2 regions of the Streptomyces sp. NPDC025833 genome follow, and region 2 is predicted to be linked to the other one. Evidence: riboswitches for the same ligand, from Rfam matches in the RefSeq annotation. Region 2 holds a riboswitch; the other holds the start of a gene.
What was found. Region 2 has a riboswitch for thiamine pyrophosphate ahead of ACZ4K2_RS35385 (purine-cytosine permease family protein). Riboswitches for the same ligand answer to the same signal wherever they lie in the genome.
Positions count from the first base shown of each region.

Region 1: it holds a riboswitch for thiamine pyrophosphate, as region 2 does, so the genes downstream of both, thiO (glycine oxidase ThiO) here and ACZ4K2_RS35385 (purine-cytosine permease family protein) in region 2, are expected to answer to the same signal.

Region 1 covers NZ_JBVHNF010000012.1:334,934-338,329, reverse strand. The annotation lists gene ACZ4K2_RS23465 (NAD(P)/FAD-dependent oxidoreductase) at 1-1,019, opposite strand, end outside; gene ACZ4K2_RS23460 (avidin-fold protein) at 1,052-1,402, opposite strand; TPP riboswitch at 1,456-1,567, shown strand; gene thiO (glycine oxidase ThiO) at 1,565-2,734, shown strand; gene thiS (sulfur carrier protein ThiS) at 2,731-2,943, shown strand; gene ACZ4K2_RS23445 (thiazole synthase) at 2,947-3,396, shown strand, end outside.
Region 2 covers NZ_JBVHNF010000032.1:15,728-19,123, forward strand. The annotation lists gene ACZ4K2_RS35385 (purine-cytosine permease family protein) at 1-1,377, opposite strand, end outside; TPP riboswitch at 1,367-1,462, opposite strand; gene ACZ4K2_RS35390 (hypothetical protein) at 1,594-2,364, opposite strand; gene ACZ4K2_RS35395 (vWA domain-containing protein) at 2,351-3,396, opposite strand, start outside.

The DNA.
Region 1 (3,396 bases), on a different contig from region 2:
TGGTGCCCGGCGTACTGCACGAACCGGCCGAACTGCTCGGACCAGAAGTACGGCACCGGGTCGTAGCGGGCCGGGGTCTCGCCGAGGATGTTCGCCGCGACCGTGCGCGGCCCCTGGAGGGCGTTGTCCCAGTGGTGGACGACGAGCCGTTCGCCGTAGCGGGCCGAGGGGAAGGACGCGCAGTCGCCGACGGCGTACACGTCCGGCAGGGACGTGCGCAGCCGGGCGTCGGCGAGCACCTCGCCGTGCGCGCCCAGCTCGATGCCGGAACCCGCCAGCCAGCCGGTGGCGGGACGGGCGCCGATGCCGACGACGACCGCGCCCGCGGGCAGCCGGGTGCCGTCGGCGAGCACGACCGCGCCGGGCTCGACGCGCTCCACGCGCGCGCCGGTGAGCAGTTCCGTGCCGCTGTCGGCGTACCAGGCGGCCATGGGCGCGGCGACCTCGGCGGGCAGGGCGCCGGCCAGCGGCCGGTCCGCGGCCTCCACGACGGTCACCGCGCAGCCGGCCTCGCGGGCGGCGGTGGCGAACTCGGCGCCGATCCAGCCGGCGCCGACGACCACGATGTCGTGCTGCCGGGCGAGCACCGGCCGCAGCCGCTCCGCGTCGTCCAGGGTGCGCAGCAGGTGCACCCCGGGCACGCCCTCGGTGCCGGGCAGGGTGACGGGTTCGGCGCCGGTGGCGACGACCAGGACGTCGTAGGACACCGGGCCCGCCTCGGTGTCCAGTTCGCGCGCCCCGGCCCGCAGGGCCCGCACCTCGCAGCCGAGCCGCAGCTCGACCCGGAGGGACTCGAAGTCCACGTCGAAGGCGGATCCCTCGGCCTTGCCGAGCAGGACCGCCTTCGACAGCGGCGGCCGGTCGTAGGGCTGGTGCGGCTCGGCGCCGATGACGGTCACGCGGCCGTCGAAGCCCTGTTCCCGCAGGGCGACCGCGGTCTGCACCCCGGCCACGCCCGCGCCGACGACGACCACGTGCCGCCCTGGTGACGTGCGCTCTTCCGCTGTCTGCTCGCTCACCGGATCACCTTAGACACATGACGTTCCGTCAGTCAGGGGGCGGGCTCGGTGACCTGCTCCACAACGCTCGTGCCGGAGCCCGGCCCGGACTCCCACTCCCAGCTCTCCGCCAGCCGCACCCGCCCGTCCGGCAGCTCCTCGACCGTGGACACGCAGTGCCCCGAGGCGGTCGTCCCGTCGGTCCTGAGCTGCACGTACCGGAAGTCCAGCCGGTCGCCCTCGCGGGTGCCCACCAGATGGCCGCGCACGACGTCGCCGCCCGCGTACTCGGCCCAGACGGCGCCGGCCTCCTCGTGGTAGACGAACCGGGTGCCGGTGCCCACCTGGCCCGGGGCCTGGTCCGACACGGGGGCGAAGTGCAGTCCGTCGAGCGACCGGGTCATGCGGTGGGGCTCCCTTACGGGTGAGGAGGGGTCCGGGCTAGGGTGGCCACCGTACAAGCACTCGCGGGAGCCCGGACGCACCGGGCTGAGAGGGAGGCTGGCGGCCTCCGACCGTACGAACCTGATCCGGGTCATGCCGGCGAAGGGAGGGGCTGGACGCCCATGTCGTCACGTACGTCCGACGTCCTCGTCATCGGGGGCGGGATCATCGGCCTGGTCACGGCCTGGCGCGCGGCGCAGCGCGGGCTCGCCACGACCGTGCTGGACCCCGAGCCCGGGGGCGGTGCCGCGCAGGTGGCGGCCGGGATGCTGGCCGCGGTCACCGAACTGCACTACGGCGAGGAGACCCTGCTCGCCCTGAACCTGGAGTCGGCCCGCCGCTACCCGGCGTTCGCCGCCGAGCTGACCGAGCTGACCGGGCACGACCTCGGCTACCGCCGCTGCGGCACCCTGGCGGTCGCGCTCGACGCCGATGACCGCGCCCACCTGCGCGAGCTGCACGCGCTCCAGCAGCGCTCGGGCCTGGCGGCCGAGTGGCTGAGCGGGCGGGAGTGCCGGCGGCTGGAGCCGATGCTCGCCTCCGGGGTGCGCGGGGGGCTGCGGGTCGACGGCGACCACCAGATCGACCCGCGGCGGCTGGCGGCGGCCCTGGTGGCCGCGTGCGAGCGGGCCGGCGTGGTCCTCCACCGCGGCTGGGCCGAGCGGCTGGACGTGGTGCGGGACCGGGCCGCGGGGGTCACCGCGGCGGACGGCACGGTGCTGCGGGCGGAGCAGGTGGTGCTCGCCGCCGGCAGCCTGAGCGGACGCCTCGCCGGTGTGCCGGAGGAACTGCTGCCCCCGGTGCGGCCGGTCAAGGGGCAGGTGTTGCGGCTGACCGTGCCGCGCCGGTACGCGCCGTTCCTGAGCCGGACCGTGCGCGCCGTGGTGCGCGGCGGCCACGTCTACCTGGTGCCCCGGGAGAACGGGGAGCTGGTCGTCGGCGCCACCAGCGAGGAACTGGGCTGGGACACCACGGTGACGGCCGGCGGGGTGTACGAGCTGCTGCGCGACGCCCACGAGCTGGTGCCCGGCATCACCGAGCTGCCGCTCACCGAGACCCGGGCCGGGCTGCGCCCCTGCTCCCCGGACAACGCGCCGCTGCTCGGGCCGTCCGGCCTGCCCGGGCTGCTGCTGGCCACCGGCCACCACCGCAACGGTGTCCTGCTCACCCCGGTCACCGGGGACGTGCTGGCACACACCCTGGCCTCCGGGGAGCTGCCCGAGGAGGCCCGCCCGTTCACCCCGCGCCGGTTCGGCCGCGCGCCGATGGCACCGCTGGAGCAGCCCGCATGAACCCTTCCGTCACGATCTCCGTCAACGGCGCGCCTCGCCGGGTCGCCGCCGGCACCGCGCTGGACACCCTGGTGCGGACGCTCACCGCGGCGCCGCGCGGAGTGGCCGCCGCCGTCAACGAGACCGTCGTCCCGCGCGCGCAGTGGGCGGCGACCGCCCTCGCCGAAGGCGACCGCGTCGAGGTCCTCACCGCCGTGCAGGGGGGCTGAGCCATGGCCGACGATCCCCTGGTCCTCGGTGGACTGACCCTCGCGTCCCGGCTGATCATGGGCACCGGCGGGGCGCCCAGCCTGGAGGTGCTGGAGCGGTCGCTGATCGCGTCCGGCACGGAGCTGACGACCGTGGCCATGCGCCGGACGGACCCCTCCGTGCACGGCTCGGTGCTGTCGGTGCTGGAGCGGCTCGGGATCCGGGTGCTGCCGAACACCGCGGGCTGCTTCACCGCGGGCGAGGCCGTGCTGACCGCCCGGCTGGCCCGGGAGGCGCTGGGCACGGACCTGGTCAAGCTGGAGGTCATCGCGGACGAGCGGACCCTGCTGCCGGATCCGGTGGAGCTGCTGGAGGCGGCGGAGACGCTGGTCGACGACGGGTTCACGGTGCTGCCGTACACCAGTGACGATCCCGTGCTGGCACGGCGACTGGAGGACGTCGGCTGCGCGGCG
Region 2 (3,396 bases):
CGGGGTGTAGAGGAGCAGGGCCGCGAGGAAGGCCACCGGGTAGGCGAGGTCGGCGCCGTGCAGGGCGTGTGCGACCGGTCCCACGTAGAGGCTGGTGCTCATGAACGGCACCGCGACGGCGAAGCCGGCGACGAACGCGGTGAGGGCCGGCCACCACGGCTGCGGCCGCGCCTCCTCCGCCGCCAGGTCGACCGGGCGGCCGCCACGCGCCCGCGCCCGGGCCGCCCAGTCGACGATCACGATCGCGACGAACGCGGGTATCCAGTAGCCGACGAACAGCAGCACGTTCTGGAAGCGGGCGGTGGTGTCGGCGGCGTGCATCCACAGCACGAGCGGGAAACCGAGCACCGCCGCGAGCCCGGCGGCGACCGGCCGGGGCAGCCGTACGCCGACGGTCTGCAGGGCCAGTGACCCGCTGTAGTCGTTCATGGCGTTGCTGCACAGCGCCGCGAGAGCGACCGCGAGGAGTCCGAGCGCGCCGAGCGCGCCACCGCCGAGCAGCCGGTCCACGCCGCGGGCGGTCTGGTCGGTGAACTGGGCGGCGCCCCACAGGCCCAGCGCCTGCACCGCGACGAAGGACACGCCGACACCGAGCAGGGTGCACCAGAACATGCGGGGACGGGACGCCGTGCGCGGCAGGTAGCGGCTGAAGTCGCTGGCGTACGGGGCCCAGGAGAGGGCGAGACTCAGGGCGATGGCGCCGGTCAGCACGAACGCGCCCGCCCGGTCGGCGCCCTGCGCGGTCGCGGCCGGCGCGGGCTCGCTGCCGGCCACGAGCTTCACCGCCAGCGCGGCGAGCGCGGCGGCGAGCGCGAAGGTCATCACCGTCTGCAGGCGGTGGATCGCCTCGTACCCGATCACGCCCAGCGCCCCCTGGGCCGCCAGCATCACCAGCACGCCCAGCCAGAACGGCCAGCCGAGGAGCTGGGCCAGGGCGTCCCCGCCGAACAGGCCGATCAGCGCGTCCCAGGCGATGGACGACAGCCACTGCAGGATGCCCGGCAGGGCGACGGCCCGGCCGAAGGCCAGCCGTGCCAGCGGTAGTTGGGCTGCCCCGGTCTGGCTGCCCCAGGTCCCCAGGTAGGCGGTGGGCACCGCGCCGAGCAGGGTGCCGAGCACCACGGCGAGCAGCGCGGTGGCGAAGTCCAGTCCGAGGGCCGCCCCTACGGTGCCGGTGAAGACGCCGGTCATCGTCAGGTTGGGGGCGAACCACACGGTGAACAGCCGCCGGGGGCTGCCGTAGCGAGCGTCCTCGGGCACCGGCGCGATGCCGCGCGCCTCCACTCGCAGGTCCCCGGCCGCCGTGGGCATCCGGCCGTCGAAGACGTCCGGCGTCCCGGCGCCGGCCGTCTCCTCATGGGCGTACGGCAACGACATACGACATCCCTCCGCCAGTCCTAACTGGTTCAGGTTCAACGGGTGTGATCTCAGCCCCCACGCAGGGGCACCCCGTGTCCAGGTACGCCGGTCAGGATAGCCCGGGCCGGTGACCGGCCCGCCGGGAGGCCCGGCCGGCCCGGACGGATCGCGACCGGGAGCCGGGTTCCGAGGGGGCCGGTCGTGGAACGCGGCACGTCGGCACGCCCGTGCGGGTCAGCGGAAGATGGCGATCGGGTCCAGGGTCAGTTCTCCCTCGGCCCCGTTCCAGGTGCGTACCTTGCCCAGGCAGCGGGCCTGGAACTCACCGCTGTAGTAGTCGTCGTTGCGGAACTCCCCCCGCCCGGCGGACTCCTGGCAGGTGATCCGCACGTGTGCGGGCGGCGTCCCGTTCCCGTACGGGGCGCGCAGCTCGACGTCGCCCCGCTCGGTACGGCGGGCGGTGAAGCGGCCGGTCACGGAGACGTACTCCGACATCACCGCGCTCAACGGCACCTGCGCGGTCTCGTCCCGGTCCCGCAGGGTCTCGGCGAGCGCCCGGTTCAGGACGAGGTGCCCGGTGGTGAGGTCGGCGTCCACCACGATGTCCTCCTTCCGCATCGTGTCCATGAGCACCCTGATCACCTTGATGGGCGTGCTCTCGCGGAGGTACGTGGTGACGCGCTCCTTGCTGACCCCGCCCCCCGCCTTCCCGCTGCCCCAGCCGAGTTTCGCCCACAGCCCGTACTCGCGGTTGACGTTGATCGTGTCGGCGACCTCCGCTTCCAGGGCCTCCGAGAACCCGCCGACCTCGTAGATGTCCATCACGCGCTGCTCGTGCAGGTAGAAACACATGTCGAGGAGGCGTCCGCGGCGCCGGCGCCGGTCCCTGCGGCTCAGACGCAGCAGCGCGTGGCGGACCGGCACGGCGAGGCACACCACCGTCACCAGCCACACGAGCAGCCACGGCCACCACATGGCCAACCAATGACGGTCAATGACAGCCACGGATTTCCTTGAAGGCGTCGGAGAGGGAGGAGGTGTTGGCGTCGACCATGCGGCCGCCGGTCGCCGCGGCGACCCGCTCCAGCTCGGCCGCGTCGGCCTGCCCGAACTGGACGGGGAAGGTAGGCACCGAGGCCGCCTCGGCGCCGAGCCGGTGGTAGCGGCGCAGGAAGTCGTCGTACGGGAGGCCCGCGTTGCTCTCGCCGTCCGTCATCAGGACGATCGACACGGGACGGCCCGGGCTCTGCCGGAGGGCGGCGACGGAGACGCGGTAACCGCGGTCGAGGGCCGACCAGACGGCGGTGCCGTCGGCGAGACCGCCCTCGGCGACGGTCCGCTCCAGCGTCCTCAGGTCCGCGTCGCCCCGCACGGTCACCGTGCGCTCCTGGAGGATCCGGCCGGCGAACCGGACGACCGTGAGGCGTTCGCCCCGGTAGAAGCGGGCGAACTTGCCGGTGGGCGTCCGGTCGGCACCGCTGAGCCCGGCGAACGCGGCGCGCAGGGCCGCCAGCCGCGCACCGCGCATGGAGGGGGAGAAGTCCAGCAGGAACACGACCTGGTCGCCGGCGGGGCGGTCCGGGTCGCCGTAGTCGTCGATCAGCCGCCGGACGATGGAGAGGCGGTCGGGGAAGGACAGGGCGTTGCCGACGGCCGCCCGCAGGTCCGGGGAGGGCCGCACGGCGTCGGCGACCGGGCGCCGGTGGGTGCGTTCCATCAGCGCCCGCTGGGCGGAGGCGCTCAGCAGCCAATCGGTCACCTTGCGGTACGCGGACCGCTTGCCCGGATCGAGCAGGAGCAGCGGGAAGTCGGACAGCACCATGCCGTCGTCCGGGTACACGATCTCCAGGGAGTGGCGCAGCTTCCCGCCCGCGTCCAGCGACAGCAGCTCCGACTCGTGCGCGATCAGCGCGTTCGTGTCGTCCTGGTGGCCGGGGTAGGCCTCGATCAGCTCGCGCGAGCTGGGAGCGGTGAGGGTCTGGCCGGAACGGAACCCGCGCAGCCGGTCGCAGGAGACGTCGCTCTCGCGCAGCGCCC